DNA from 4 places in the Allobosea sp. NBC_00550 genome. Region 1 is predicted to be linked to each of the others. Evidence: predicted binding sites of a transcription regulator. Region 1 holds the regulator's gene; each other region holds the start of a gene.
What was found. Region 1 encodes LexA, which represses DNA repair genes until DNA is damaged. Its sites were predicted from a motif close to TGTTCNNNNTGTGTTCNG; they were not measured.
Positions count from the first base shown of each region.

Region 1 (7,863 bases):
TCCCAGCCGAGCGCATCGTAGATCTGGGTCTGGCGGGCGGCGTTGGTCAGATGGTCGTCGCCGCGGATGACGTGGGTGACGCCCATGTCATGGTCGTCGACGACGACGGCGAGCATATAGGTCGGGTTGCCGTCCGAGCGCAGCAGCACGAGATCGTCGAGATTCTCGTTCTGCCAGACGACGCGGCCCTGGACCTCGTCGTTCACCACCGTCTCGCCGGTCTGCGGCGCCTTCAGGCGGATGACCGGCTTGACGCCGGCCGGCGCAGTCGCCGGGTCGCGGTCGCGCCAGCGCCCGTCATAGCGCAGCGGCTTGCCCTCGGCGCGGGCCTTCTCGCGCATCTCGTCGAGCTCGGCCGGGGTGGCGTAGCAATGATAGGCCTTGCCGGCGGCGAGCATCTGCTCGGCGACCTCGCGATGGCGCGCCGCGCGCTGGAACTGGTAGACGGTCTGGCCGTCCCAATCGAGGCCGAGCCACTCCAGCCCGTCGAGGATCGCCGTGATGGCGGCGTCGGTCGAACGTTCCCTGTCCGTGTCCTCGATGCGCAGCAGCATCTTGCCGCCGTGCCGGCGGGCGTAGAGCCAGTTGAACAGCGCCGTCCGCCCCCCGCCGATATGCAGGAAACCGGTGGGCGAGGGCGCAAAGCGCGTGACGACGGCGTTGCTCATGGGAGGCGACTCCGGCCGGGCGGGGAAAACCGTCCGGGGTAAACGTGGGAAATGGCGCAGGTCATGACATGACAACCGGCGCGCGCCCTGTAACATGGCTTGGCCGGAAAGGTTAAGCGGTCAAATCGCAATGCCGATGGGGATGGGGCAGGCGATGCAGCCGGGGCCGTCAGGGCAGGGGGAACGGCGCGGCGCCCGCGTTGGCGCCGTGCCTCTGCGTTTGCGGCCATCCTGGCCGGCGCCGGTGTGGCTCGATGCATGGTTGCAGGGCTGGCAGGCGCGCTTGGGCCGTGCCCTCGCGCTGGAGGCCGAGCGCCGCCGCCCGTTCCTGTGGCTGCCCGTGGCGATGGGCGCCGGCATCGTGTTTTATTTCGCGGCAGATCGTGAGCCGGCTTTGTGGGCGCCGTTGCTTGGCCTCGTCCTGAGCATTGGACTTGCCTTTGCCTTGCGCTTCCATCGCCTTCCATCGATGGCTTGCCTGGCTGCGGCCGCCGCTTTTGCCGGCTTTGCGGCGGGGGTCTGGCGTACCGCCGACATATCAGCACCGATGCTGGAGCGGCCGCGGATCGGCAAGCTGACAGGCTATGTCGAAACGGTGGAGGCAAGGGACAACGGTGCCCGCATCGTCGTGCTGGTGACCGATCTCGCGGGGGTGCCGGAGGGCGAGCGCCCGAAGCGGGTGCGCGTCAACATCCGCGCCGGCTCCGTCGCGCCCGGGGACCATATCGTCGCGACCGCCCGGCTGCTGCCTCCGCCGGGGCCGGCGCGGGCGGGCGGCTATGATTTCGGCCGCGATGCCTTCTTCAAGGGAATCGGAGCTGTCGGCAGCATATCCGGCAAGCTCGCTTTGGCGCCGCCGCCCTATCCGATGCCGACGCGTCTGGCGATCGATGTGGCGATCGACAAGGCCCGCAACGCCCTGACCCGGCGCATCGCCGAGGCCGGCGGCGGGCAGGGCGGCGCGGTGGCGGCCGCGCTCGTCACGGGCAAGCGCGGGCTGATCACCGAGGCGACCAACAACGACCTGCGCGCCGCCGGTATCTACCATATCGTCTCGATCTCGGGGCTCCACATGGTGCTCGCTGCCGGCACGATCTTCTGGCTGGTGCGAGCCCTGCTGGCGATCTCGCAGACGATCGCATTGCGTTGGCCGGTCAAGAAGCTCGCCGCCGTGGCCGCCATGCTCGGTGCAACCGCCTACTGCATCTTCTCGGGCAGCGACGTCGCGACCGAGCGTTCGCTGATCATGACGCTGGTGATGCTGGGTGCCATCCTGGTCGACCGCGCGGCGTTGAGCATGCGCAACCTCGCGCTCGCTGCGATGATCGTGCAGCTGCGCGAGCCCGAGGCCCTGCTCGGGCCGAGCTTCCAGATGTCCTTCGGCGCGGTCGCGGCACTGATCGCGTTCGCCGAACGTTGGGAGCGGCGGGACCGCGCCCGGCCTCCGCCAGTTCTGCCTTGGCCTGTCGGCCCGCTCTGGACCGCAGCGCTCGGCATCGTCGTCACCACCTTGCTCGCCACGGCGGCGACCGCACCCTTCGGCGCCTATCACTTCCAGACCTTCAATCCTTTGGGGCTGCTCGGCAATGCCATGGCGCTGCCCTTCGTCTCGCTCTTCGTCATGCCGGCGGCGGTCTTCGGCGTTTTGGCCTATCCCTTCGGGCTGGATTGGCCGGCCTGGGCGCTGATGGGGCTCGCCTCGGATGTCGTGCTGAAGGTGGCGCACTGGGTCGCGGCCATCGACCATTCAACGGTGATGATCGCGGCCTTCGGTCCCGCCGTGCTCGTCTGCTTCGTGCTGACATTGCTCTGGCTGACGCTCTGGACAACGGCCTGGCGCTGGCTGGCGGCCATCCCGCTCATGTTCGGCGTCGCCGTCGCCGGCAAGCCCGAGCGGCCGGAGATCCTGATCGAACGCGACGGCTCGGGTCTAGCGCTGCGCGGAGCCGATGGCCGGCTCGCCATCGCCGGAAGGCCCAGCCGCTTTGTCCTGCAACAATGGCTCTCGTCCGATGGTGACAGCCGCTCGCCGGATGATCCGACGCTGCGGGCCGGCATCGTTTGCGACAGCCTGGGCTGCATCGGCCGCACGGCCGATCAGCGCACCGTGTCTTACACGCGCGATCGGCTCGCAATCATCGAGGACTGCCTCCGCGCCGACCTCGTCGTCACCGCGATTTCCTGGAGCGGCGCCTGCAAGGCGAGGTTGATCAGCCGTGGCGCGCTGAGCCGCGACGGGGCGACCTCGCTCTATCGAACAGCGACAGGCTGGAGCAGCCATGTCTCGGAGCAGGGCGCCGCAGACCGTCCCTGGAGCCGCCGCCGCGAGCAGCCGCAGGCGACGCCACCCGCGCCGCGGGCCAACAATCAGCCGCCCACCAACCCGGCATCGGTGTCCGTCGACAGCGACGCCGACATCGAACGGCTTCAGTAGCGCCGCATCAGATTGACGAGACGGCCCTGGATCTTGACCCGATCCGGCCCGAGCACGCGGGTCTCGTAGGCCGGGTTCGCCGCTTCGAGCGCGATCGAGGAGCCGCGCTTGCGCAGCCGCTTGAGGGTGGCCTCCTCGTCGTCGATCAGCGCCACCACGATATCGCCGGTATTGGCCGTGTCCTGCCTGCGGATGACGACCGTGTCGCCGTCGAGAATGCCGGCCTCGACCATCGAATCGCCACGCACTTCGAGCGCGTAATGCTCGCCGGAGCCGAGCATGTCGGGCGGCAGCGAGACGGTGTGGCTGCGGCTCTGGATCGCCGAGATGGGCGTGCCGGCGGCGATGCGCCCCATGACCGGAATCGCGATGGAGGAACGGCTGTCCTCATCGGCTCCGGAACCCGGGCGTGGCTTGCCGAGGCTGGGCTGCGATCCGAGACCGCCCTGGACGATGGCCGGGCTGAAGCGGGGGCGCTGCTGCGGAGCGCCGAGACCATCGGGCATCTTGATGACTTCGAGCGCGCGCGCCCGGTTGGGCAGGCGGCGGATGAAGCCGCGCTCCTCCAACGCCATGATCAACCGGTGGATGCCGGATTTCGAGCGCAAATCGAGCGCGTCCTTCATCTCGTCGAAGGAGGGCGGCACCCCGCTCTCGCGCAAGCGTTCCTGGATGAAGCGCAGGAGTTCGTGTTGCTTGCGTGTCAGCATGGTTGCCGCCAGCCCTTCAAAGCGCAGATTCGAAACAAAGCACGAACACCATACGCGTTCTGCTTGTGTTCCGCAAGCGGCCTACCGCAGCGGTAGGATCCGGCAGGGATCGCCCGTTTTGGCCGCGTCGGCGAAGGCGGGGCGGATCGTCAGCGCCTGGGCTCGCGCCAGCGTGCCGAGCATCGAGGAATCCTGCCGGCCGAAAGGCGTCGCCACCCATCCCTCCGGGGTCAACGCCAGCTCGGAACGCAGATAATCCTCGCGCTCGTCATTCCCCGGCATGTCGCGTCCCAGGACGGCCGGGATGCTCCGGTCCCGATCCGCATCGGCCATGCCGAGCAAAGCCTCGATCAGCGGCAGCACGAAAAGGTGGCCGCAGACGATCGAGGAGACCGGATTGCCGGGCAGGCCGACCACGACCATGCGGCCGAGCCGGCCGGTCATCATCGGCTTGCCGGGCCGCATCGCGATCTTCCAGAAGCCGAGCTCCATGCCCGCCCGCGTCAGAGCCTCCTGCACGAGGTCATGGGCGCCGACGGAGGCGCCGCCGAGCGTGATCAGCACATCGGCATCGGCCGCGCTCGCCTGTCCAATCTTGGCGGCGAGATCGGCATGATCGTCGCGGGCGATACCGAGATCGAGGGGAGCGCCGCCGGCCTTCTCGACCAGCGCGGCCAGTGAAAACGAGTTCGAGGCGACGATCTGGTCGCGCCCGACGGGCTCGCCGGGAGCGACCAATTCGTCGCCGGTGGCGAGGATCGCGACGCGGGGCTTGCGCCGGACCGGCAGCGCCGGATGCCCCATCGCCGCCGCGAGCCCGAGCGCGGCGCTGTCGAGCACGCGCCCGGTTGCAAGCAGGACATCGCCCTCATGGAAATCGAGCCCGGCGGCGCGCAGGAACTTGCCCTTGGTCGGCGGCACGCGCACCCGGATCGCGGGGCTGTCGACGCCGTCGGCATCTTCCTGGATCAGGATGGTGTCGGCGCCGGCCGGCATCGGTGCGCCAGTGAATATCCGCACCGCCTGGCCCGGCCCGACGCCGCCCTCGAAAGCCCGGCCGGCGGCGGATTCGCCGATCACGGCGAGGCTGACGCCTTCCGCCATGTCGTCGCCGCGTACGGCGTAGCCGTCCATCGCCGAGTTGGCGAAGGGGGGCTGGGTGCGCAGCGCCCTCACGTCGCCGCCGAGCACGCGCCAGGCGCATTGGGCGAGCGGCAGGGTCTCGGTTCCGGTCGGCCCCGGAATGCTGTCGAGCAACGCCTTGCGCGCGACGGGGACCGGGGTGAGCGCCATCAGAGCATAATGCCGAAAAGTGGGAACCGGTTTTCGGGCGACATCATGCTCACTCCTCTAACCAGCCTTCGCGTCGTAGTCGCCGGACTGGCCGCCGGATTTGTGCACGAGCCGGATATTCTCGATCCGCATCGCCCGGTCGACCGCCTTGACCATGTCGTAGACGGTGAGGCAGGCGACCGAGACGGCGGTCAGCGCCTCCATCTCGACGCCGGTCTGGCCGGTCATCTTGACCTCGGCGCGCACGCGCACACCCGGAAGCGCCTCGTCGAGATCGAGATCGACCGCGATCTTGCTCAGCAGCAGCGGATGGCAGAGCGGGATCAGATCATGCGTGCGCTTGGCCGCCATGATGCCGGCGAGCCGCGCCGTGCCGAGCACGTCGCCCTTCTTGGCGTTGCCATCGCGCACGATCGCCACCGTCTCCGGTGCCATCACGATGCTGCCCTCGGCTATTGCCGTGCGGGCCGTCTCGGCCTTGCCGCCGACATCGACCATATGCGCCTGGCCCTGGGCGTCGAGATGGCTGAGCCGGCTCACGCCGCGTTCTCTTGCGCCTGCCCGGTCAGCAGCGCCCGCGTTGCCGCCGTGACGTCGGCCTGCCGCATCAGGCTTTCGCCGACGAGGAAGCTGCTGACGCCGATCGTGTTGAGCCGGGCGACGTCGGCATGGGTGAAGATGCCACTCTCGCTGATGACGATACGGTCGGCGGGCACGCGCGGCGCCAGCCGCTCGGTCACGGCGAGATCGACGTTGAAGCTGCGCAGGTCGCGGTTGTTGATGCCGAGCAGCCGGCTTTCGAGCTTCAGTGCACGATCGAGTTCGGCGTCGTCATGGACTTCGACGAGCACGTCCATGCTCAGCTCACGCGCGGTCTCGTTCAAGGCCCTGGCGGTGGCGTCGTCGACGCCGGCCATGATGATCAGGATGCAGTCGGCACCCCAGGCCCGCGCCTCATAGACCTGATAGGTGTCGTAGAGGAAATCCTTGCGCAGTGCCGGCAGGCCAGAGGCCTCGCGCGCCTGCGTCAGGAATTCCGGCCGGCCATGGAAGGAGGGTGCGTCGGTCAGCACGGAGAGGCAGGCCGCGCCGCCGGCCGCATAAGCGCGGGCGAGCGAAGGCGGGTCGAAATCGGCGCGGATCAGCCCCTTGGACGGGCTGGCCTTCTTGATCTCGGCGATGAGTGCAGGGGTGCCGCCCGCGACCTTCACTGCCAGCGCCTCGGCGAAGCCGCGCGGCTTGCCGGCAGCGCGGGCGTGCCGCTCGATCTCGGCGAGGGGCATGGCGGCCTTCGCCGCCGCGATCTCCTGGCGCTTATAGGCTTCGATCCTGGCGAGGATGTCGGTCATGCCGCCCTCACGCGTTCGAGATTTTGACGAGGGCGGCGAGCGTCGCCCTGGCCTTGCCGGAATCGAGCGCGGCCGTCGCCTGGGCGAAGCCGTCCTTCAGATCCGTGGCCTTGCCTGCGACGAGCAGCGCGGCAGCAGCGTTGAAGGCGGCGATATCGCGGAAACCGGTCTTTTCGCCAGCGAGCACGGCGTTCAGCGCTGCGGCGTTCTGCTCCGGCGTGCCGCCGCGCAGCTCTTCCGGCTTGGCCGGCGCGAGACCGACATCCGCGGGATTGATCAGGAAGCTCTCGATCTTGCCGTTCTCGAGCGAGACGACGCGGGTCGGGCCGGTGGTGGTGATCTCGTCGAGCCCATCCGAGCCATGCACGGCCCAGACGCGGGTCGAGCCGAACGAGGCCAGCACCTTGACCATCGGCTCCAGCCAGGTCTCGGAGAAAGCACCAATCAGCTGGCGCTTCGCCCCGGCCGGGTTGGAGAGCGGGCCGAGCAGGTTGAAGATCGTGCGCGTGCCGAGCTCGGTGCGCACCGGCGCGACATGGCGCATCGAGGCATGGTGCGTCGGCGCGAACATGAAGCCGACGCCGGCTTCGCGGATGCATCGTTCGGTGCCGGCCGGATCGAGCCCGACCTTGACACCGAGCGCGGTCAGCACATCCGCCGCGCCGGAGCGCGAGGATGCCGCCCGGTTGCCGTGCTTGGCGACGGGCACGCCGCAGGCGGCGGTGATGATCGAGGCCAGGGTCGAGACGTTGTAGGAGCCGGAGGAATCGCCGCCGGTGCCGACGATGTCGATCGCCTCGGGCGGCGCCTTCACCGGCAGCATCTTGCCGCGCATCGCACCGACTGCGCCGGCGATCTCGTCGATGGTCTCGCCGCGCACACGCAGCGCCATCAGGAAGGCGGCCGACTGCGCGTTGGTGACCTCGCCGGAGAGGATGGTGTCGAAGGCGTCGCGCGCTTCCTCGCGCGAGAGCGTCGCGCCGGTCGCGACCTTGGCGATGAAGGGTTTGAAATCGTCCATGGAAACTCTGCGGAATCAGGCTGTTGGGATCAGGGCGGCGGCGTCATGTTCGCTGCGCCATCGCTGAGCGAGGTCGAGGAAATTCCGTAGAATCGTCGCGCCATGCTCGGAGGCGATGCTCTCCGGATGGAACTGGACGCCATGCACTGGCAGCTCGCGATGAGAGAGCGCCATGATCAGGCCGTCATCGGTCTCGGCCTCGATGTCGAACACCGGCGGGCAGGTCGAACGGTCGACGACCAGAGAGTGATAGCGCGTCGCCTGCAGCGGCCCGTTGATGCCTCGGAACAGGCCGCGCGCCTTGTGCCGGATCGGAGAGACCTTGCCATGCATCGGCAGGGGCGCCCGCACGACCTCACCACCGAAGGCCTGGCCCATCGCCTGCAGG
Region 1 covers NZ_CP102772.1:1,381,138-1,389,000, reverse strand. The annotation lists gene gltX (glutamate--tRNA ligase) at 1-668, opposite strand, end outside; gene NWE53_RS06505 (ComEC/Rec2 family competence protein) at 952-3,102, shown strand; gene lexA (transcriptional repressor LexA) at 3,096-3,812, opposite strand; gene NWE53_RS06495 (molybdopterin molybdotransferase MoeA) at 3,894-5,105, opposite strand; gene moaC (cyclic pyranopterin monophosphate synthase MoaC) at 5,163-5,645, opposite strand; gene trpC (indole-3-glycerol phosphate synthase TrpC) at 5,642-6,454, opposite strand; gene trpD (anthranilate phosphoribosyltransferase) at 6,462-7,475, opposite strand; gene NWE53_RS06475 (anthranilate synthase component II) at 7,491-7,863, opposite strand, start outside.

Region 2 (7,863 bases), 2.0 Mb from region 1:
GAAAGTAAACGGTCGGATCCGAATGATTACGGAAGCCCACCGAGCCCGGAGCCTATAGAAATAGGCGGCTTTCGATGAGTTCCGAACGATGCCGAATGAGTCTGAAGAGGTATATGGCGGACAGGGCGGGATTCGAACCCGCGATACGGTTTCCCGTATACACACTTTCCAGGCGTGCGCCTTCAACCACTCGGCCACCTGTCCGGCGCGCTGCTTATGACCGCGGCGTCATCATCTTTCAAGGCCCGAGATGCTGCGTTTTGCACAATCCCGGTAAATCGTCGGCGCTCGGTTGCGCTGCCGGGCCGGGATGGGCACATCTGGACGCAGGGTGCGGTGGTCGGTTGAGTTCATGCTGGCGCGAGTGTTGAAGTGCGACGAGGAGTGGACGGTGCGGTTTCTTCTACGGCTGGTGGGGTATCTCTGCATCGCTGCCGGCTTTGTCGTGCTGGTGATCGACGGGGCCCGTTCGATCGCGAACTCCGCCCTGCGGTTCACGGCCGTCAGCGAGACGCTGACCGCGGTCATCCACGAGCGCTATGCGCTGATCCAGCCGGCCATCGAGCGCAACATCCACCCCTTGCTCTGGGATCCGATTCTGCTCTCCGTGATGCGGGCGCCGACCGCGTTGGCGGCGCTTCTCCTCGGATTTGCGCTGCTGTGGCTGGGGCGGCAGCCGGAGCCACAGATCGGCATCGTCACGCGTCGGTGAAGGCTTCGGTTCGTGCAAGCCCCTGTGCGAATGGCTGCGGGAGGCTTACATAGGCGCCGAGGCTCGAATGGACGGAGCAACCCATGTTCTCTTTGCGCAAGAAGACCGAGATTCCCACCGCTGCCGAGGCGCTGCCCGGCCGGCCTACGGCCATCCCCACCGCGGAAACCCATTTCGTCAATGGACGCGCGCTGGCGGGCCCCTATCCGGAGGGCACCCGCAAGGCGGTCTTCGGGCTCGGCTGCTTCTGGGGTGCCGAGCGCAAGTTCTGGCAGAGCGGCGAGGGCATCTGGGTCACGGCCGTGGGCTATGCCGGCGGTTCCACGCCGAATCCGACCTATGAGGAGGCCTGTAGCGGCCTGACCGGCCATACCGAGGTCGTTCTGGTCGTCTACGACCCGGAAAAAATCTCCTACGAGGATCTCCTGAAGATATTCTGGGAGAATCACGATCCGACCCAGGGCATGCGCCAGGGTGGCGATATCGGCACCCAGTACCGCTCCGCGATCTACACCTATGGCGACGAGCAGAAGGCCGCTGCCGAGCAGTCGCGCGATGCCTACCAGGCATCGCTCAAGGCGGGCGGCTACGGCCCGATCACGACCGAGATACGCGAGGCGCCGACGTTCTACTTCGCCGAAGACTATCACCAGCAATATCTCGCCAAGAACCCGGCCGGCTATTGCGGGCTGGGCGGCACGGGCGTCGCCTGCCAGATCGGGGTCGGCGTCGAGGCCTGACCAAGGGGAGGGCAAAGGCAGTCCTCCTCTGGTTCTTGGTATGTTCTTGCGTTGTCGTTGAAGCTCGGCTAGCGTTCCCATGGGGAACGGGGCTGGGCCGAAATGGTGACGCGGGTCGCGACGGTGGCGTTTGAGGGCATCGAGGCGCGCGCCGTCGATGTTCAGGTGCAGGTTTCGCCCGGCGGTGTCGCCTTCATCCTGGTCGGGCTACCCGACAAGGCGGTGGCCGAAAGCCGCGAGCGGGTTCGCGCCGCGCTCATCGCCTCCGGTCTTGCCCTGCCGGCCAAGCGCATCACCGTCAATCTGGCGCCGGCCGACCTGCCCAAGGAAGGCAGCCATTACGATCTGCCGATCGCGCTCGCCGTGATGGCGGCGATCGGCGCCATCCCACCCGACGCGCTCGCCGGCTATACCGTGCTGGGGGAGCTCGCGCTCGACGGCTCGATCACGCCGGTGGCGGGCGTCCTGCCTGCGGCGATCGCGGCCTATTCCAGGGGGCAGGGGTTGATCTGCCCCTTCGCCTCCGGCCCGGAAGCGGCCTGGGCAGCAGCCGATATCGACATCCTCGCGCCGCGCTCGCTGATCCAGCTCGCCAACCATTTCAAGGGCACGCAGGTGATGGCGCGGCCGGAACCTGCCGTCGCCCGCCAGGGCGGCCTCCTGCCCGATCTCGCCGATATCAAGGGACAGGAGAGTGCTCGCCGCGCGCTGGAGATCGCGGCGGCGGGCGGACATAACCTCGTGATGAACGGTCCTCCCGGCGCCGGTAAATCGATGCTGGCGAGCCGGCTGCCCTCGATCCTGCCGCCGCTTTCGCCGCGCGAGCTGCTCGAGGTCTCGATGGTGCTCTCGGTTGCCGGCCATCTCGCCGAGGGAGCGCTCACCGATCGCCGCCCCTTTCGGGCGCCGCACCATTCGGCCTCGATGGCGGCGCTCGTCGGCGGCGGTCTGCATGCCAGGCCCGGAGAGGTGTCGCTGGCGCATCATGGCGTGCTCTTCCTCGACGAATTGCCGGAGTTCCAGCCCCAGGTTCTGGACGCGCTGCGCCAGCCGATGGAGACCGGCGATGTCCTGATCTCCCGCGCCAACCATCGCGCCTCCTATCCTGCGCGCTTCCAGCTGGTGGCGGCGATGAATCCGTGCCGCTGCGGCAAGGCGACGGAGCCCGGCTTCGCCTGCCGGCGCCAGCCGAACGAGCGCTGCATGGCACAGTATCAGGCCAGGCTGTCCGGCCCGCTGCTCGACCGGATCGACCTCGCGATCGACCTCCCCGCCGTCACGGCCGCCGATCTCATCCTGCCTGCGACCGGGGAGGATTCGGCCACGGTGGCGGCAAGGGTCGCGGCGGCGCGCCGGCTCCAGGTCGCGCGCTTCGAGGCGCTGGGCCTGGCCCAGCGCGGCCTTGGTCATGTCACCACCAACGCGGCCTGCCCCGTGCCGGTGTTGGAGGAGATCGCGCGGCCCGACAATGCCGGCCTCGCCTTGCTGCGCGATGCGGCCGAGGCGATGCGCCTGACGGCGCGGGCCTATCACCGTGTTCTCAAGGTCGCCCGCACGCTTGCCGATCTCGATGGCGAGGCCAAGGTCGGGCGCCTGCATCTGGCGGAGGCGCTGTCCTATCGCTCGCGTGGGGAGCAGCTCGTTCAGGCGGCTTGATCGGTTGGGTTAATCGACGCCTAAGGCGGACAAGCGAATCTAAGCCGTTCCCGGGCGCATTTTTCAAGGGAAGGCCGCTAGATCGAAGAGCATGGCTTCTTCGCTCTGGTCATGGCTCATCCTCGGAGGTGCGGCGCTCGCTTTATGCGCGCTGGTCGCGCGGCTTTTGTTGCAGCGCGGGCGGCTGCGCTGGCAGGTCGCCGGTTTGGTTCGCGATACCGAGGATCTCAACGACCGGCTCTGGAGCCTCGCCGATAGCGAGGAGCGCTACCGCAGCCTGATCGAGGCACAGGGCGATCTCATCGTCAGACGCGATGGCGCCCGCATCGTCTATGCCAACCGCGCCTATGCGGTGTTGTTCGGTGCGAGCGAGACCGATCTCGTCGGCAGCAAGATGCAGCTGCCGCAGCTCGCCAACCGGCCGGTGCAGTTGCTGGACGGCGGCGCGCGCAGCTTCGACGAATGCCTCGCGACCTATGAGGGCGAACGCTGGATCTCCTGGATCGAGACGGTGGTTCCGGGAGGCGACGGTCGCACGCTCATCCAGCGTGTAGGCCGCGATATCTCGGCCCGGATCGCAAGCGAGGACGCGATCGTCGATGCGCACGCCCGGGCAGAGGCGGCGAGCGAGGCGAAATCGCGCTTCCTCGCCACCGTCAGCCATGAATTCCGCACGCCGCTCAATGGCATTCTCGGCATGGCCGATCTCCTCTCGGATACCGGCCCGGATCCCGAGCAGGCGACTTATATCGAGGCGCTGCGGACGTCCGGCGAGGCCTTGCTCGCTTTGGTCGACGATATCCTCGATTTCGCCAAGGTCGAGGCTGGCAAGCTCGAGCTGGTCGAGGAGCCCTTCGAAGTCGTCCAGCTGGTCGAGACGGTGGCGGAACTCATGGCCCCGCGCGCGCAGGCAAAGGGCATCGAGCTCGCCGCCCATATTGCACCCGACCTGCCGACGCGCCTCGTTGGCGACCGCGACCGCCTGCGCCAGATTCTGCTCAACCTGGTCGGCAATGCGGTGAAGTTCACGGAAGCGGGTGGCGTCGGCCTGAGTCTTCGGCAAGTGGGCGAAGGCATCGAGATCGTCGTCGCCGATACCGGGCCCGGCATTCCCGCCGACCGGCTCGACGCCATCTTCGGCGAGTTCGAGCAGCTGGAGCATGGTTCCGGCATAAGGCAGTCGGGAACCGGCCTCGGCCTTGCCATCGTCAGGCGCCTCGTCGGCCTGATGGCGGGCGAGGTCAGGGCCGAAAGCCGGCTGGGCGAGGGGGCGGTCTTCCGCCTCACGCTCCCGCTTGCGGTCGCTGCGGACGCTGCGCGTCCCGTCATCCCGTACTGGCCGCATCAGCACGTCCTGCTGGTCTCGCCCGCTCCCTTTGCTGTGCGTTTCCTGGCGGAAACGATCCGGGCGACAGGGGCCGTGGTCTCGATCGCCACGACCTTCGAGGCTGCGCGCGTGAAGCTGATCGGCGAGACGCCGCCGACGGCCGTGCTGATCGACCATGCGCTCGGAGATGCGCCAGCGAAGGATCTCGCGGCGGCCGTTCAGGCAGCGGGAATTCGCGATTGCCTGATTCTGCTGTCGCCCCTGGAACGGCGGCAGTTCGGGGCGCCGCAGGCGGCAGGGTTCTCGGGCTTCCTGATCAAGCCCGTGCGCGCTCGCTCGCTCTATGAACGGCTTGGAGCCGGCTTTCCGCACGCCTTGCCGGCGCGGACTGAGGCCGCGAGCGCTCACCCAGCCGCGAGTCGGCTGCCCGGAGCCGGGCTCACCGTGCTCGTTGCCGAGGACAACGAGATCAACGCGCTGCTCGTGGTCAGGACGCTCGAGCGCTTCGGCTGCACCGCTTTCTGGGCCCGCGACGGGCGCGAGGCGCTGCAGCGCGTCGAGGCGAGCTTCGCCGGGACGGCTCCGGCCCTCGCTCTCGCCCTGCTCGATGTGCGCATGCCGGTCATGACCGGTCTCGATTGCGCCCGCGCGATTCGAGCGCTCGAACGCCGGCTTGGCCGAGCCGGCGCGTTGCCGCTCGTCGCGGTGACCGCCAATGTCGCCGATGCCGATCGGGAAGCCACCTTGGCCGCGGGCATGGACGATTGCCTCGCCAAGCCGCTGGAGCGCGCCGCCCTGCTGCGCTGGCTGGAAAGATTGTCCCAGCCCTTGGCCGGTAGCCTCTCGGCTTGATCTCCGTCATCGCTTCGACGCAGTTTTGTCGCGAAGTTGTAAGATGCTCGGAGCAAGCCTACCTCAAGGCCGAACGCGGCTGAGGGACGAGATGCGCGATGGCACTGCACGTTTCTGAGAGCAAGAACGCGCTGCCTTCACGGTTGTCAGCCGGCAATCGGTTCTCGCGATTCGCTCCGCTGATGCTGATCACCGGCGGAAAGAGGCGCCGCTTCGGCGGAGAGCCGGGCGAGGCGCCGCCGCTTTCGGGTACGCTCGGCCGGCTCGGCTCGCTCGAAGTGCGCCTGGCGCGCGGCCCCCGCGAGATCTGGCGGGCGCAGCGCCTGCGCTACCGTGTCTTCTATCAGGAAATGTCGGCCAAGCCCGATGTCGTCTCGCGCATGTTCCGCCGCGACGCCGATCGCTTCGACAAGGCCTGCGACCATCTCCTCGTCATCGACCACGCCGCGCGCGGTCGCTTCGGCGGCATCAAGCCCAAAGTCGTCGGCACCTACAGGCTGATGCGCCAGAGTGCGGCCGAGCGGCTTGGCGGATTCTACACCCAGGGCGAGTTCGATCTCGCGCCGATGCTGGCGCGCCATCGGGGCCAGCGTTTCCTCGAACTCGGCCGCTCCTGCGTGCTGAAGCCCTACCGTACCAAGCGGACGGTGGAGCTGCTCTGGTCCGGTATCTGGGCCTATCTCCAGCATCATCGCATCGATGCGATGTTCGGCTGCGCCTCCTTCGACGGCACCGATCCCGAGGCGCTGGCGTTGCCGCTGAGCTTCCTGCACCATCAGGCCCGCTCGGAAGGCGACTGGGCTGCGATCGCGCGCGCCGAGCACTATGTCGGCATGGACCGCCTGTCACCGGAGATGATCGACGCCAAGCTCGCGCTCAAGCAGCTTCCGCCGTTGATCAAGGGCTATCTCCGGATTGGCGCGCGTTTCGGCACCGGCGCGGTCATCGACCGCCAGTTCGGGACCACCGACGTGCTCGTCGTGCTGCCGGTTTCCGCGATCGACAAGCGCTATGCCGAGTACTATGGCGGCGAGACTTCGCGTCACGCCGCCTGAGCGGCCTCATTCGCCGGCTGCGGCCATGGTGCGAAGCGCCTCGCGATAGGTCGGGTAGCGGAAGTCGTAGCCTAGTTCCCGCTTCACCAATGCGTTCGAGACGCGCTTGCTCTCGCCGTAGAAGCTCGCGGCCATCGCTGAAAGTGCAGCCTGCTCGAACGGGATTTCGGGCGGCGGCGCCAGCCCGGTGAGTTCCGCAGCGAAGGTGATGACATCCTGCGGCGGCCCCGGCTCGTCATCGGTGACGTTGTAGATCGCGCCGTCCCGCGGCTGCGCCAGCGAGGCCATCAGCACCCCCGCGATATCGTCGACGTGGATGCGGTTGAAGACCTGGCCGGGCTTGATCAGCCGCGTCGCCTTGCCCTCGCGCAGCTTGGCGATGGCGTTGCGGCCGGGCCCGTAGATGCCGGAGAGGCGGAAGATCTGAACCGGCTTGCCGCTCTCGCGCCCGAGCGCCAGCCAGGCGTCCTCGATCGCGATGCGCTGGCGGGTGCGGGCGTTTGTTGGAGCCGGTGGCATGGCCTCGTCGATCCACGCGCCGCCCTGGTCGCCATAGACGCCGATCGTGGAGAGATAGCCGATCCAGCGCAGGTTCGGGGCCGCGGCGAGCGCGGCGCGCAAGGACCCGAGCGCCGGGTCGCCATCCTCGGCCGGCTGGACGGAGACCAGAACCGCATCGGCCTCAGCCACCGCCTTGCCCAGCGCCGACGATACGGCGAAGCCGCCGAAGACCAGTGTTCGGATGCCCTCGCGGCTGAGCTCCGCCGCCTTCTCGGCCGAGCGGACGGTGCCGGTGACTTCCCATCCCCGCGCCAGCGCGGCGCGCGCGAAGAAGCCGGCCGAATAGCCGAGGCCGAGGATCAGGATGTTCATGCGGCGTCTTCCGTTTCAGGCGTGAGCGCGTGCCATTCGGCGCGCACCTGCGGATCGCTCTCGTCGCGCAACGCGGCGGCAGCGTGCTGGCGGGCGCGTTCCGGGTCGAGCCGGCCCAGCGCCCATACGGCCATGGCCCGGACGAGCGGGGAGGGCTCGGCGAGATGGGGCAGGGCGCTGTCGATCAGATCAGCCCGCCCGCTATTGCCGATCGCGATGAGGACATTGCGCAGGAAGCGGTCGCGGCCGGTGCGCTTCACCGGGGTCCCCGCGAAGAGCGTGCGGAAGCTCGCATCGTCCAGGCGGGCGAGCGCCGCAAGCTCGAGCCCGTCGAGCTCTTCCTTCAGGGCGAGTCGCGTCTCCTGCGCCGCCTGCGCGAACTTGTTCCAGGGACAGACGGCGAGGCAGTCGTCGCAGCCGAAGACGCGGTTGCCGATGCCGGCGCGTAGATCCGCGTCGATATGGCCCGCGTGTTCGATGGTGAGATAGGCGATGCAGCGGCGCGCATCGAGCTGGTAGGGCGCCGGGAAGGCATCGGTCGGGCAGATGTCGAGGCAGCGCCTGCAGGAGCCGCAATGGTCCTGCTCTGCCGCGTCGGCCGGCAACTCCGCCGTGGTGTAGATCGCGCCGAGCAGCAGCCAGGAACCG
Region 2 covers NZ_CP102772.1:5,019,315-5,027,177, forward strand. The annotation lists tRNA gene NWE53_RS23810 (tRNA-Ser) at 115-204, opposite strand; gene NWE53_RS23815 (hypothetical protein) at 392-712, shown strand; gene msrA (peptide-methionine (S)-S-oxide reductase MsrA) at 796-1,452, shown strand; gene NWE53_RS23825 (YifB family Mg chelatase-like AAA ATPase) at 1,555-3,108, shown strand; gene NWE53_RS23830 (ATP-binding protein) at 3,200-5,287, shown strand; gene olsB (l-ornithine N(alpha)-acyltransferase) at 5,470-6,342, shown strand; gene NWE53_RS23840 (SDR family oxidoreductase) at 6,349-7,215, opposite strand; gene queG (tRNA epoxyqueuosine(34) reductase QueG) at 7,212-7,863, opposite strand, start outside.
Region 2: NWE53_RS23825 (YifB family Mg chelatase-like AAA ATPase) is a predicted target of LexA. The motif match lies at 1,483-1,500, and genes of this name have one in related genera.

Region 3 (7,863 bases), 670 kb from region 1:
GATGCGCCGGTTCGAGGCGAAATAGAGCTTCAGCTTCTTGCGGGCGCGGGTCAGGCCGACATGGGCGAGGCGGCGCTCCTCTTCCAGACCGGCGCGGCCGCTCTCGTCGAGCGCGCGCTGGTTGGGGAAGAGCCCTTCCTCCCAGCCGGGCAGGAAGACGGTGTCGAACTCCAGCCCCTTGGCGGCGTGCAGCGTCATGATCGAGACGCGGGCGCCGGATTCGCCGTCGGCGACATCCATCACCAGCGAGACGTGCTCGAGGAAGGCCGGCAGGTCCGGGAACTCGTCGAGCGAGCGCACGAGCTCCTTGAGGTTTTCGAGGCGCCCGGCGGCATCGGCCGAGCGGTCCTTCTTCCACATCTCGGTGTAGCCGGACTCCTCCAGCACCAGTTCGGCTAGCTCGCCCTGCGGCATGTGCTCGGCGCGGGCCGACCAGCGGCCGAAGGCCTCGACCAGTTCGCGCAGCGCCGTGCGGGCCTTGGGCTTCAGCTCGTCGCTCTCGACCGCGGCGCGGGCCGACTGCAGCAGCGAGAAGCCGGTGGCGCGAGCGTGGTTGTGCAGGAGCTGGACGGTGGCGTCGCCGAGGCCGCGCTTGGGGACATTGACGATGCGCTCGAAGGCGAGATCGTCGGTCGACGATACCACGCAGCGCAGATAGGCCAGCGCATCGCGGATTTCGGCGCGCTCGTAGAAGCGCGGGCCGCCGATCACGCGATAGGGCACGCCGGCCTGGACGAAGCGCTCCTCGATCTCGCGCATCTGAGCGGAGATGCGGACGAGCACCGCGGCCTGGCCGAGATCCTGGCCCTTGGACTGCATCGCCTCGATCTCGTCGGAGACCAGGCGGGCTTCCTCCTGGCTGTCCCAGGCACCGGTGATGGTGACCTTCTCGCCGAGCGCATCCTCGGTGCGCAGCGTCTTGCCGAGGCGGCCCTCGTTGCGGGCGATGAGCTTGGAGGCGGTGGCGAGAATATGGCCGGTCGAGCGGTAGTTGCGCTCCAGCCGGATCACGGTCGCGCCCGGAAAATCGTGCTCGAAGCGCAGGATGTTGTCGACCTCGGCGCCGCGCCAGCCATAGATCGACTGGTCGTCGTCGCCGACGCAGCAGATGTTGCGGCGGCCCTGCGCCAACAGGCGCAGCCAGAGATACTGCGCCGTGTTGGTGTCCTGGTACTCGTCGACGAGGATGTAGCGGAAGCGGTCGTGATAGGTCTGGAGTACGTCCGGATAGTCGCGAAACAGCGTCAGGCAGTGCAGCAGGAGATCGCCGAAATCGACGGCGTTCAGCGCCTTCAGTCGCTCCTGATAGGCGGCGTAGAGCTTGCCGCCCTTGCCGTTGGCGAAGACGGCGGCCTCGCCGGGCGCGACGTCCTTGGGGCTAAGGCCGCGGTTCTTCCAGCTGTCGATGAAGCCCGCCAGCATGCGGCCGGGCCAGCGCTTCTCGTCGATGCCCTCGGCCTGGATCACCTGCTTCATCAGGCGGATCTGGTCGTCGGTGTCGAGGATGGTGAAGTCGCTGCGCAGGTCGAGCAGCTCGGCGTGGCGGCGCAGGAGCTTGGCCGAGATCGAGTGGAAGGTGCCGAGCCAGGGCATGCCCTCGGCTACAGGGCCGACGAGATGGGCGACACGCTCCTTCATCTCCCGCGCCGCCTTGTTGGTGAAGGTGACGGCGAGGATCTGCGAGGGGTAGGCGCGGCTGGTCGAGATCAGGTGGCCGATGCGAGTGGTGAGCACGCGGGTCTTGCCGGTGCCGGCGCCGGCGAGCACGAGCACCGGGCCTTCCGTCGCCTCGACAGCTTGGCGCTGCTCCGGGTTCAGACCCGCGAGATAGCCGGCCGCCGGCTGCGCCGCGGCGCGCGCGGCCAGTCCGCCGGGGCGGGGCAAGGGAGCGGAAAAGGCGTCGGTATCGGACAAGGGTCTAAGCTGCTCGTGCGTGATTCGTTCTCCGGCAAATATAGGGCGTCGATGTCAGGATTGCGCCCTGCCGGAGCGATCATTTTATATCCCGTTCCACAGGGAGGTGGCAGCAATGGCCGAGCATGGCAGCGACGGGCGCTGGGAGGTCACCAATCAGGTGCCTGTGCTGGCGGATTACGATGCCTTCGCCGCCGATCCGGTGCTGCCCCGTATCGTCGCGGCCTTCGGTGCCGATTGGGCCAGCGCCCGGCTGCATGAGGCTGGGCGCACGGTCGGCTCCGGCCGCGTGCAGGAGCTCGCCTATCTCGCCAACCGCCATACGCCGGAGCTTCGGGCCTTCGACCGCTTCGGCAACCGCATCGACGAGATCGCCTTCCATCCCGCCTGGCATGAACTGATGGGCCTCGCCCTCGGGCAGGAGACGCATGCGCTGGCCTGGAACCAGCCCGAACCCGGCGCGCAGGTGGCAAGGGCCGCCCTGCAATATCTCTGGTATGGCGCGGAGAGCGGCATCTGCTGCCCGATCAGCATGACCTATGCCGCTGTGCCCGTGCTGAAGCAGGATGCTGCACTCTGGGAGCAGTGGGGTTCGCTCGTTACGTCCAACCGTTACGATCCGAGGCAGGGGCCGGCGCATCTCAAGACGGGCGCCACCGTCGGCACGGCGATGACGGAGACGCAAGGCGGTTCGGATCTGCGCCAGACACAGACGGTGGCCGAGGATAATCGCGACGGCACATTCTCGCTGCATGGCCGGAAATGGTTCTTCTCGGTGCCGCATTCCGACGTCTTCCTGACGCTGGCGCGAACGAAGGAGGGCATCTCCTGCTTCGCTGTGCCGGGATGGCTGCCTGACGGAGCGCGCAACGGCGTCGCGATCCAGCGGCTCAAGGACAAGGTCGGCAATCGCTCGAATGCGTCGTCCGAGGTCGAGTTCCGGGGAGCCATCGGGCACCTGATCGGCGAGCCGGGACGTGGCATCCGCACCGGGCTCTCGATGAACCATAATTCGCGGCTCGACATCGCGGCGGCTTCCTCCGGCCTGATGCGGATGGCGGTGTCGCTGGCGGCGCATCATGCGCAGCACCGGCGCGCCTTCCAGAAGGCGCTGATCGACCAGCCGATTATGCAGAACGTGCTGGCCGACATCGCCATCGAGGCCGAGGCCGCCGCCTGGCTCGCCTTCCGGCTCTTCGCGGCGCTGGACCGGCAGGCGGAGTCCGCCAGCGAGCGTTTGCTGGCGCGGGTCGGGGCGCCGATCGCGAAATACTGGATCACGCGGCGGGCGCCCGCCGTCGTCACCGAGGCGCTGGAATGCCATGGCGGCAACGGGTTCATCGAGGAAAACCCGATGGCGCGGCTTTACCGCGAGGCGCCGCTCAACGCGATCTGGGAAGGCTCGGGCAATGTCATCTGCCTCGACGTGCTGCGCTCGCTGGCACGTGAGGAGGGGGCGGTGGATGTGCTGCGGGCGGAGTTGCTGGCGGCTGCCGGAGCGGATCGGCGCTATGACGCGGCGCTGAAGCGGCTGGAGGGCGATCTGCCGGAGCTGATGCGCAACGAGGGGCAGGCGCGGCGGCTGACGGAGAGGCTGGCGCTGCTGCTGCAGGGCTCGCTGCTGTTGCGGCATGCGCCGGCGGAGGTCGCGGATGCCTTCATCGCGACGCGGCTGGGGGATGGCTGGTCGGGGCAGTTCGGCGATCTGCCGGTTTCGGTCGATGCGGCTGCGCTGGCGCGAAGGGCGGTGCCCCGTTCATAGGGCGTCATGCCCGGGCTTGACCCGGGCATCTCTTCGTCGCTTTCCCGTCATGAGATGGTCGGGTCAAGCCCGACCATGACGCGCTAATTCAGCCTTCCGCTGCCTCGAAGTTCATCGCCACGCCGTTGATGCAGTAGCGCAGGCCGGTGGGCGGCGGGCCGTCCGGGAAGACGTGGCCGAGATGGCCGCCGCAGTTGGCGCAATGCACTTCGGTGCGGACCATGCCGAACTTGCGGTCTTCGCTGGTCTCGACCGCGCCTTCCAGCGGCTGGTCGAAGCTCGGCCAGCCCGTACCGCTCTCGAACTTCTTGCCGGATTTGAACAGCTTCTGGCCGCAGCCGGCGCAGGAGAAGGTGCCGGCGCGCTTCTCGAAGTTGAGCGCGCAGGAGCCGGCCCGCTCCGTGCCATGGCCGCGCAGGATCTGGTACTGCTCCGGCGTCAGCCGCGCGCGCCACTCTGCATCGGTCAGCTGGAACGGGAAGGTCTCGTCCGCCTTCTTCGGCTCGCCGAACATGCTCATCAGACCCATTGCGATCTCCTTTCAGCGGGCGGTGGGGCCGCCATCCGTCTCGTGCCTCGCAATATGGCGACTCGCCGGCCGGATTTCACCCCTCGGCCTGCCCCGCTATTTCACGATGCTGTGGCAATGCGCCGGGCGCCGTCACCTGACCGTCACGCGACTCCTCTAGCAGCCCCGCCACCCGCAGAGGGAGGAAACCGTGACGCAACAAGCGACACAGACGGCGCGTGCCGCGCGCCGCATGACCAGTTCGGGGCTCGGCTCGGCGGTCCGGCGCAGCAAGACGCTCTCGAAGGCCGGCATGCTGGAATGGCTGTTCGCGCGGGCCTTCTCGGGTCTGGTCTATCCGCAGATCTGGGAGGACCCGGTCGTCGACATGGCGGCGCTGCAGCTCAAGGCCGACGACCACGTCGTGGCGATCGCCTCGGGGTCCTGCAACATCCTCTCCTATCTAACGGCGGCGCCAGTCCGCGTGAGTGCCGTCGACCTCAACGGGGCGCATATCGCGCTCGGTCGGCTGAAGCTCGCGGCGCTGGCACGGCTGGAAAGCCATGAAACGTTCCTGCGCTTCTTCGGCCGGGCGAACGCGCGCGACAATGTCGCGCTCTACGACCGCGAGATCGCGCCGCATCTCGACGCCGTCTCGCGCGGATATTGGGAAGGCAGGGGGCTCAATGCCCGGCGCCGGATCAACCTCTTCGCCAACGGCTTCTACCGCTACGGGCTGCTCGGCCGCTTCATCGGCACGGGCCATGTGCTGGCGCGGCTGCTCGGCGGCAATCCCCGCGCGATGCTCGCCGCCCGCGACCTCGCCGAGCAGAGGGCGCTCTACGAGCAGCACCTCGCGCCGGTCTTCGAGCGCCGGCTGGTGCGCTGGCTGGTGCGGCAGCCGGCCTCGCTTTACGGGCTCGGCATCCCGCCGGCGCAGTACAAGGCGCTCGCCGCCGATGGCGAGGACGGCATCCTGGGGGCGCTGAAGCTGCGGCTCGAACGTCTCGCCTGCGATTTCGACCTCAAGGGCAACTACTTCGCCCAGCAGGCCTTCGGCCGGCGCTATGGCGAAGGCGCCGATGCGGCGCTGCCGCCCTATCTGCAGCCGGCGCATTTCGCGACGGTCAAGGCGCGCGCCTCGAACGTGTCCTATCGCCAGACCCCGGTCACGGCGTTGCTGGAGGACCAGCCGGCCGAGAGCTGCCACGCCTATGTGCTGCTCGATGCCCAGGACTGGATGAACGATGCCGACCTGACGGCGCTGTGGTCGCAGATCACGCGCACCGCGCGTCCGGGTGCACGGGTGATCTTCCGCACGGCGGCCGACGAGCGCCTGCTGCCGGGGCGGGTGCCGGCCGCGATCCTCGACCAGTGGCGCTACGAGGAAGAGCGCAGCCGCGAACTGTGCCGGCAGGACCGTTCCGCGATCTATGGCGGCTTCCACCTCTATGTCCTGAAGGGGCAGGCCCGATGAGCGCGGCCGAGGCATCGGCCGGCACCGCCGCCGGGCTGATGGACCGGATCTACCGGCATCAGCGCCATATCTACGATGCCAGTCGGAAGTTCTACCTGCTCGGCCGCGACCAGTTGATCGATGGCCTGCGGCCGCCATCCGGCGCGACCGTTCTGGAGATCGGCTGCGGCACCGGGCGTAACCTGATCCGGATCGCGCGGCGCTACCCGGACTGCGCCTGCTACGGGCTCGACGTCTCCGGCGAGATGCTGGCGACGGCGCGCGCCTCGGTAGCGCGTGCGGGACTGGAGGATCGGATCAGTCTTGCGCAGGCCGATGCCACTGATTTCGATCCGCAGGCCATGTTCGGCCTTCCCGGCTTCGACCGGATCGTGATCTCCTATGCGCTGTCGATGATCCCGCCCTGGCAGGGCGTCATCGCCGAGGCTTTGCGCCGTCTGGACGAGGGTGGGGCGCTGCATATCGTCGATTTCGGCGATCAGGATGGTTTGCCCGCCGCCTTCAAAGCGATGCTGCTGCGCTGGCTCGGCCTGTTCCACGTCACGCCGCGGGAGGATTTGCCGGGCACCGTGCGCGCGCTCGCGGAGGCGGCCGGCGCCGATTGCCGGCTCGCCGCGCCCTATCGTGGCTATGCGGTCCACGCCGTCGTGACGCGCCGCTGATATGCAGCCCGGCCGGCGGCGGCGCTGGTAGCGGCTCATCCGGCGAGCGCCTATGCTCGCCGCAATGGATGCCGCCGACGCCCCACCCGAAGAGAGCCGTTTCGAATGCCTTCGCGACCGGCTGCGCCAGCTCTATCACGGCCGCACGCCCGCGGCCCTGCGCTTCCAGGCGGTCACGACGATCGTCGATCTGCTGATCATCGCCTTCTTCGTCGCCACGCCGCTGCTACGGGAGCAGCCGGCATTCCTCTGGATCGATTATTCGGTCGCGGTGATCATGGTGGCGGAGATCGGGGCCCGGCTGCTCGCCTCGACCAACATGCTGCGGCTGCTACGCCAGCCGACCATGCTGCTCGACCTGTTCATCCTGTCGACGTTGCTGGCGCCGCAATGGCTGGAGAATTTCGGCTTCCTGCGCATCCTGCGTCTCTGGTCGCTCTCGCACAAAGGCATCGTCTGGTCTCAGTTTCGCGCCACCCGCTTCCGCGAGTGGGAGAACGTCGTGCGGGCGCTGAGCAACATCGCGACCTTCCTCTTCGTCGTCACCGGCTTCGTCTACACCTTCTTCTTCCGGCAGGCGGGCGGGCTGGAGAGCTATGTCCAGGCGCTCTACTTCACGGTCGCCACCGTGACCACGACCGGCTTCGGCGACGTGACGTTGCCCGGTGTCGCCGGCAAGCTGACGTCGATCGTGGTGATGATCGTCGGGATCACGCTGTTCGTGCGGCTGGCGCAGGCGCTGTTTCGTCCCAACAAGGTGCTGTTTCCCTGCCCGGAATGCGCGCTGCAACGGCATGAGCCCGACGCGGTCTACTGCAAGGCCTGCGGGCACAAGCTGAAGATTCCCGACGAGGATGTCTGAGGCGCGGGCCGCTCAGTGGCGCGTTTCGATCTCGGTCTCGCGCTCTTCAGCCATCTCGCCGACCCGGATCGCCGATTTCCTGGGCATGCCGATGATGCGCCCGATCGTGGCCGGCACCTGCATCATGCCGTGGGCGGCCTTCATCAGGGCGATGTTCGCGAGAATGTCGGCCGGGAAGGGCACGACCCTGCGATGGAGCATATCGACGTGAAGAGACAGGTTCTCGCTCGTCGCGGCGAGCCAGCCCTCATGGGCGTGGCGCATCTCGAGATAATAGTGCAGGCGCTTGTCGTCGAAGCCGATGAGCTGGGCGGTGACGCGGACGAGATCGCCTTCCGTCAGCTCGCGCTTGTAGAGGATGTGGCATTCCGCCGTGAAGGTGGAGGCGTGCCGCGTCTCGACATAGTCCCGCGTCAGGCCGACCAGCGAGAAGACCTCGTCGACCGCGCGATCGAACAGGACATGGTAGTACGCCATGTTGAGATGGCCGTTATAGTCGATCCACTGCGGCTCGACCCGCATCGCCGAGGAGACGAAGGGTGCGAAGAACAGCGCCGGGGCGCGTGTATCGTGTTTCATGATCGCCTCCCTGTCAGGCGCCTCGATCAAGGGACGGCCGCATTATTGCGGATGCCCATTTTGTCGTCGCATGATCTACTATGCATCGATCGCAATCAG
Region 3 covers NZ_CP102772.1:2,050,080-2,057,942, reverse strand. The annotation lists gene NWE53_RS09815 (ATP-dependent helicase) at 1-1,914, opposite strand, end outside; gene NWE53_RS09810 (acyl-CoA dehydrogenase family protein) at 2,030-3,676, shown strand; gene msrB (peptide-methionine (R)-S-oxide reductase MsrB) at 3,765-4,196, opposite strand; gene NWE53_RS09800 (BtaA family protein) at 4,396-5,661, shown strand; gene NWE53_RS09795 (class I SAM-dependent methyltransferase) at 5,658-6,323, shown strand; gene NWE53_RS09790 (potassium channel family protein) at 6,388-7,185, shown strand; gene NWE53_RS09785 (thioesterase family protein) at 7,198-7,764, opposite strand.
Region 3: NWE53_RS09815 (ATP-dependent helicase) is a predicted target of LexA. The motif match lies at 1,929-1,946, and genes of this name have one in related genera.

Region 4 (7,863 bases), 2.6 Mb from region 1:
GGAAGCCCCGCTCTCGCACTGGAAGCCCTGGCTCGACGATCTCGCCAAGGACAAGCCGCATCAGCTCGAAGACCAGATCGAGGCGCTCTTCCACGAAAAATCGATGACCGGCGCCGCCGCCTGGAACCGGCTCTTCGACGAGACGATCGCCTCGCTGCGCTTCATGGTCGGCGACGAGGAGCTGACGCTGGAACTGACGCTGAACAAGCTGCAGGACAGCGATGGCGAGGTTCGCCGTGCCGCGGCCGAGGCGCTGAGCACAGTGTTCCGCAAGGAGCTGCGCACCTTCGCGCTGATCACCAACACGCTCGCCAAGGACAAGGAGATTTCCGATCGCTGGCGCAAGTTCGACGACGTCGCGGATTCCCGCCACCTCGCCAATAGAGTCGAGCGTGAGGTCGTGGATGCGCTGGTCGCGGCGGTGCGCGAGGCCTATCCGCGCCTGTCGCATCGCTATTACCGGCTGAAGGCCAAGTGGTTCGGCCGCGACGCGCTGGATTTCTGGGACCGCAACGCGCCGCTGCCGCAGGTCGAGCAACGCATAATTCCCTGGGCGGAGGCGCGCGAGACCGTGCTCTCGGCTTATGGCGCCTTCTCGCCGAAGATGGCTGCCATCGCCCAGCGCTTCTTCGACGAGCGCTGGATCGACGCGCCGCCGCGCCCCGGCAAGGCGCCGGGAGCCTTCGCGCATCCGACCGTGCCGTCCGTGCATCCCTATGTGCTGCTGAACTACCAGGGCAAGCCGCGCGACGTGATGACGCTGGCCCATGAGCTCGGCCATGGCGTGCATCAGGTGCTGGCGGCGCCGAACGGCGCGCTGATGGCGCCGACGCCGTTGACCCTGGCCGAAACGGCGAGTGTTTTCGGCGAGATGCTGACCTTCCGCCGGCTGCTCGACACGACCTCCGACCGCAAGCAGCGCAAGGCGATGCTGGCCGCCAAGGTCGAGGACATGATCAACACGGTCGTGCGGCAGATCGCGTTCTACTCGTTCGAGCGCAAGGTCCATCAGGCCCGCCGCGAGGGTGAGCTGACGCCGGAAGCGCTGTGCGAGATCTGGATGAGCGTGCAGGCCGAGAGCCTGGGCCCGGCGATCCGCCTATCGGCGGGCTACGAGCCGTATTGGTGCTACATCCCGCACTTCATTCATTCGCCGTTCTACGTCTATGCCTACGCCTTCGGGGATTGCCTGGTGAACTCGCTCTACGGCGTCTATCAGAACGCCGCTGACGGCTTCCAGGAGCGCTATTTCGCGCTGCTCTCGGCCGGTGGCACCAAGCACCATTCCGAGCTGCTTGCCCCCTTCGGGCTGGACGCGCGCGATCCCGGTTTCTGGCAGATCGGCCTCAAGATGATCGAAGGCATGATCATCGAGCTGGAAGGGATGGAGTGACCGGGAGACGTCATGGTCGGGCTTGACCCGACCATCTCGGAAACCAGTGTCTTCTGGCCATGAGATTCTCGGGTCAAGCCCGAGAATGACGGCCTGACTAGAACTGAACCCTGAGCCCGACCTGCGAGACATTCGCCGTGTAGTCCGCGCCGATCGCTGTCGAGTTCAGGCGCTCATGGGTGAAGCTGGCGCGGATCGAGAAGGTGCGGGTCAGCTTGTACTCGATGCGTGCCCCGACATTCATGAAGTCCTCGCGCAGGCCCTGGCCTTCATAGTCGGTGCGGCTGAAATTAGTGAAGCCGGTGACGACCAGGTTGCGCCGCAGCGCATGGGCGATTTCGAGCGTCCCCCGCCGCACCGTGGTGCCCGAGGAGCCGGCGATGGTGGTGTCGCCCAGCTCGCCGCCGCCGCGCAGCGTCACTGTCGTGAGCGGTGTCGGCTGCCACAGCACCGCGGCATCGCCGATGAAGCCGCGCAGGTTCTTCAGCCGGGCATCTTCGTATTTGCGATCCTGATAGCCGCCGGAGATCTCGCCGGTGAGCTGGCGGCTGATCTCGAAGCTCGAGCCGATGCGCCCGGTCACGCCGTTCGAGGAGCGCATATAGCCGCTCGAATCGACCTTCTCGTCGAATTCCCGCTGGTCGATCTCGCCCTGCACGAAGGGCTTGAAGCCCGGTGTCACCTCGTAGGCGGCGCGCAGGCGCAGGCCGTACTGCGTCTGGTTGCGGTCCTTCTGCGAGAGGATCGCACCGCTGGTGAGGCGTGCATCCTCATAGTCGCTGCGGTCGACCGAGCCGCGCAAGGTCAGCTGCAGACGGTTGATATCGTGGGTGACGCCGGCCGAGCCGCCATATTGCCAGATCAGCGGGCGGCCCTGCACGGCGGCGGTCAGATCGGGCGAGCCGGGGCGCTGCGTATCGAGCCGGAAGCGCGATTCGAGCAGGATGCGGGTGTCGCGGGTGGCGTCGAGCCGCAGGTCGAGATTGCCTTCGCCATCCGGGCGCGAGGCCTCGCCGTCCCTGAAGAACTGCAGATAGCTGCCGCGCAGCTTCCCCTTGAGCTCGTGCGCGTTCCAGTCGGACTGGATGTCGAGATCGGCCTCGTAGCGGGCGAAGGGCGAGCCCTTCACGCCGGGCGTGGAGCTGCGCTGCGGGTTGGTGTCGTAGCCGACCGAGTTGGTGATGCCGGGCCGCAGCGTCACCGAGCCGAGGCGCAGCCCCAGCGCGGCGTAAGGATCCTCTTCCGCTGCGCTGCGGCGGCGTGGCGGGGGCGGCGGCGGAGCAGGCGGCGGCAGCGCGGCAACGGTGGGCGGCGGCGCGCGGAACTGGCGTTGCGTGACGCCGCGCAGCGCCGGCGCCTGGATGGGCTGGCTGGCGCGGGAAGGCTGGCGCGCCGAGACGGTCGTGCTCTGGTTCTGAATCAGGCCCGCCGGGTCGCGAATGGCCTCGGGATCGCCGGTCGCCGGTGCGAGCGGTGCCGCCGGCGGGGCTGGCTGCTGCGCGATATAGGTCGGCGTGCCCGTCCTGAGCGCGCGCGCCTGCTGCGCCACGGCCATCGTCCAGCCGAGCGCGAGCCCGGCCAGGGCGGTGCCGGACAGAAGCAGGATCTTCGTGCGGCCGGACACGGGGTTCGCAAGGCTCCAGGCAACAGCTGACGCGCCCCGGAGGACGCGCATGGTTAACGGAGTTAGAACGAACAGGGTTAAGGAGCCGTCAACGCAGGCATCGTGCCCCCGGCAACGGTGGAAATGCCGAGGGAGCTCGTGCTAGAGCGCGCGCCATGACCGATGACATCCGCGCTTCCGCCCTCCGCACCATCGCCACGGAACGGGCCGGGCTCGACACTCTCCATGCCGCGCTCGCCGACGGGCTGGGCCAGCCCTTCACTGACGCCGTCGCGCTGATCCGCGCCGCGAGCGGCCGCGTGATCGTCTCAGGCATGGGCAAGTCCGGCCATGTCGGGCGCAAGCTCGCCGCGACGCTGGCCTCGACCGGCACGCCCGCCCATTTCGTTCACCCGGCCGAGGCGAGCCATGGCGATCTCGGCATGGTCAGGCCGGAAGACGTGGTGATCGCGCTGTCCTGGTCGGGCGAAACCGCGGAGCTGGCGGCGCTTGTCGGCTATACCCGCCGCTTCCGCGTCGGGCTGATCGCCTTCACCTCGAACCCCGAGAGCACGCTCGGCAAGGAGGCCGATGTCGCGCTGATCCTGCCCAAGGCGACGGAGGCCTGCCCGAACGGCCTGGCACCCACCACCTCGACGACGATGCAGATCGCGCTCGGCGATGCCTTGGCCGTGGCACTGCTGGAGGCGCGCGGCTTCTCGCCGCAGGATTTCTTCGTCTATCACCCCGGCGGCAAGCTCGGCGCACAGCTCAAGACGGTCGAGAGCATCATGCATCGCGGCGCCGATCTGCCGCTGATCGGGCTCGACACGCTGCTGCCCGACGTGATCGCGATGATCTCGGAGAAGAGCTTCGGCTGCGCCATCGTCATGGACCTGGATGGCAAGCTCGCCGGCGTCGTCACCGATGGCGACCTGCGCCGCAAGGCGACGATGGGCGGCGGCGGATCGCTCAGGGCACGCGACATCATGACTGCCGATCCGCGCCGCATCGGGCTCGATACGCTCGCGGTCGAGGCGCTGGAGCTGGTCAACCGGGTGCGGATCACGGCGCTGATCGTGGTTGACGAGCAGGAGCGGCCGGTCGGCCTCGTCCATGTCCACGATCTGCTGGCGATGGGTGTGGCTTGATCGCGCAACGGAACCACGCCGTCATTCCGGGGCAAGCGCGTAGCGCTTGAGCCCGGAACCCATGAACACGGTGATCGCCGGATAGGCGCATCGGCCGCCGCTCCCGGCTTTTTCTGAAATGTCGTGTTCATGGGTTCCGGGCTCGGCCGTGCGGGCCGCCCCGGAATGACGACGCGGTTCCGTTCAACATGACAGGCTCTTGTCTTCGGAGTGCTGCGGTCTATCTAAAGCTCTAGACACTACAGCTTCGGAGATGATGTCATGACCGCGACGGACAGGCTCGAACGCGTGATGCCGATCGGCGCGCTGGCGGAGCGTACCGGCGTCAAGGTCGAGACGATCCGCTATTACGAGCAGGTCGGGCTGCTGCCGCCGCCGGAGCGTTCCGAAGGCAATCAACGCCGCTATGGCCGTCGCCATGCCGAGCGGCTCGCCTTCATCAAGCATGCGCGCGATCTCGGCTTCGCGGTCGAGAACATCCGCACGCTGCTCCGGCTCTCCGATACCCCCGGCATCGCCTGCGACGAGGCGCATGCGATTTCGGTCGCTCATCTCGATGAAGTTCGCGACAAGATCGCGCGGCTGCGCTCGCTGGAGAAGGAATTGGAGCGGATCGCGACCACCTGCTCGGGCGGCGTCGCAGCCTGCGACTGCGCCATCATCGAGGCCCTGGCCGATCATGGCCAATGCAAGCACGCCCGCCATTGAGCTGGCCGGCAGGCCGGAAAACCGCATTGCCTCTCGTTTCCCCGCCCGAAAGGCTTAAATAGAAAACCTGAAGGGCGGCCTCTGCGCCGCCTCCACGATCACTTTGCGGGAGGGCGCGCGATGCGGCCATGGCCCATGCCGAAGGGAGTGTGGCCCCGAAAGGGGAACAAATCCCGATTCTGCCGGAGTCACCGATTCGGCCCCGCTTCGTTCCGGACTCGTTCCTGATTCAAGTTCACGCTCCCGCCCGCATGGGCGGGCGAGATGATCGGCTCCATCGCCTTGCTTCCTTTCCGTTCGCTGCCGCCCGCTGCCCGCGCCCATGGCGTCACGGCGGTGCTGGGCCCCACCAATACCGGCAAGACCCATCTCGCCATCGAGCGCATGGTCGCCCATCCGACGGGGATGATCGGCCTGCCGCTGCGCCTGCTGGCGCGCGAGGTCTACCAGCGCACCGTCGAGAAGGTCGGCCCCGATGCGGTCGCGCTCGTCACCGGCGAGGAGAAGATCAAGCCGGAGCGGCCGCGCTTCTGGGTCTGCACGGTCGAGGCAATGCCGCGCGACCTCGCGGTCGATTTCGTCGCGATCGACGAGATCCAGCTCGCCTCCGATCTCGACCGCGGCCATGTCTTCACCGACCGGCTGCTCAACCGGCGCGGCCGGGCCGAGACCATGCTGATCGGCGCCGGCACCATGCGCCCGCTGGTCGAGCAGCTGATCCCCGGCGTCAATGTGGTGTCGCGCCCGCGCCTCTCGAACCTGACCTTCGCGGGCGACCGCAAGATCACGCGGCTGCCGCCGCGCTCGGCCATCGTCGCCTTCTCGGTGGAGGAGGTCTACGCCATCGCCGAATTGATTCGCCGGCAGAAGGGCGGGGCGGCCGTGGTGCTCGGCGCGCTCAGCCCGCGCACCCGCAACGCGCAGGTCGAGATATACCAGTCCGGCGACGTCGATTATCTCGTCGCGACCGATGCGATCGGCATGGGGCTCAACCTCGACGTCAACCATATCGCCTTCGCGGCCGACAAGAAATTCGACGGCCATCATTTCCGCAAGCTAAACCCGGCCGAGTTCGGCCAGATCGCCGGGCGCGCCGGGCGGCATCTGCGCGACGGCACCTTCGGCACCAGCGGGCGTTGCCCGCCTTTCGATGCCGAACTGGTCGAGGCGATCGAGAATCACCGTTTCGAGCCGATCCGGCAGATGCAGTGGCGCAATTCCGATCTCGACCTGCGCTCGATCGCCGGTTTGCTCGACACCCTGAATATCCAGCCCTCCGAGCTTGGACTGACGCGGGCGCTGATCGCCGAGGACATGACGACGCTGGAAATCCTGGCGAAGGACCCGGACGTCGCGGCGTTGGCGCAAGGGCGTGCGGCGGTCGAACGGCTCTGGGAGGTCTGCAGCCTGCCCGATTACCGCAAGATCTCGCCTATGCAGCACGCCGATCTGGCGACCACGCTGTATCTCCGGCTGATGCGTCATGGCCGGCTCGATGCCGACTGGTATGCGGCGCAATTGGCCTCCCTCGACCGCACCGATGGCGAGATCGACACGCTCTCGGCGCGCATCGCGCAGGTCCGGACTTGGACCTTTGTTGCAAACCGTCCGGACTGGTTGCCCGATCCTGAGCATTGGCAGGGCATGGCGCGTCTTGTAGAGGACAAGCTGTCGGATGCTCTGCATGAGCGTCTCGCCAGCCGATTTGTCGATCGGCGCACCAGCGTGTTGATGCGCCGCTTGCGGGAGAATGCGATGTTGGAGGCTGAGGTCACTGCGACGGGCGATGTGCTCGTCGAGGGCCAGCACGTTGGAATGCTGCAGGGTTTTCGCTTCACGGCGGACCCGAAGGCTGGAGGGGCCGAGGTCAAGGCCCTGAACCTGGCGGCGATGAAGGCGCTTGGCGCCGAGATCGAAGCCCGGGCGGCGCGCGTCGTGCTGGCGGGCGACGATGCCTTCGTGCTGTCGCATGACGGGCTGGTGCGCTGGGTCGGCGAGCCGGTGGCGCGCCTGACGGCCGGCGAGAAGGTTCTCGAGCCGCGCCTGCGCCTGCTCGTCGAGGAGCATCTGAGCGGTGCGGCGCGCGAGCAGATCGAGGCCCGCCTCAATCTCTGGCTGAAGAATCATGTCACCCGCCTTCTCGGCGCGCTGCAGATTCTGGAAGCGGCGGAAAACGCTACCGGGATCGCGCGCGGCATCGCCTATCAGGCCGCCGAGGCGCTGGGCGTGCTCGAACGCGCCAAGGTCGGCGAGGAGATGAAGGCGCTCGACCAGGAGGGCCGCGCCGCGCTGCGCCAGCTCGGCATCCGCTTCGGCGCTTTCCACATCTACATGCCGGCGCTGCTGAAGCCGGCGCCCCGCGCGCTCGCCGCCCAGCTCTGGGCGCTCAAGCATGGCGGGCCGGAGACGGCCGGGCTCGACGACATCGCCCATCTCGCGGCGTCCGGCCGCACCTCCTTCCCGGTCGACAAGGCCGTGCCGAAGGGGCTCTACCGCGCGGCGGGCTACCGCGTCTGCGGCGAGCGCGCGGTGCGCGTCGACATCCTCGAACGCCTCGCCGATCTCATCCGGCCTGCGATCGCCTATCGGCCCGGTGCGACCCAGGGCACGCCGCCGGCCGGCACCGCAGATCAGGACGGCTTCGTCGCCACCGGCGCGATGACATCGCTCGTCGGCTGCGCGGGCGAGGACTTCGCCTCGATCCTGCGCTCGCTCGGCTATGTCTCGGTCAAGCGCCCCGGCCCGGCGATCACTGTGCCATTGGCGCCGCCGCCGGCAGCGACCGAGCCGGCAAAACCCGTTGTGGCCAAGGCGGATGACGCCACTGCCGCCGATGAGGCTGCACAGGCCGAGCCCGAAACGGCACAGGCTGAGAGCGAAACGGCGGGCACCGAAACGATTGAGGCTCCGGTAGAGGCCGAAGCGCCAGCCGAGCCCGCCATGGCGCTGAACGAGGATGCGTCGGCGGAGAGTGAGGCACCCGTCGCCGAAGCGCCGGCGGTCGAGAC
Region 4 covers NZ_CP102772.1:4,438,344-4,446,206, forward strand. The annotation lists gene NWE53_RS21270 (M3 family oligoendopeptidase) at 1-1,393, shown strand, start outside; gene NWE53_RS21275 (outer membrane beta-barrel protein) at 1,491-3,017, opposite strand; gene NWE53_RS21280 (KpsF/GutQ family sugar-phosphate isomerase) at 3,173-4,147, shown strand; gene NWE53_RS21285 (MerR family transcriptional regulator) at 4,409-4,855, shown strand; gene NWE53_RS21290 (helicase-related protein) at 5,120-7,863, shown strand, end outside.
Region 4: NWE53_RS21290 (helicase-related protein) is a predicted target of LexA. The motif match lies at 5,064-5,081, and genes of this name have one in related genera.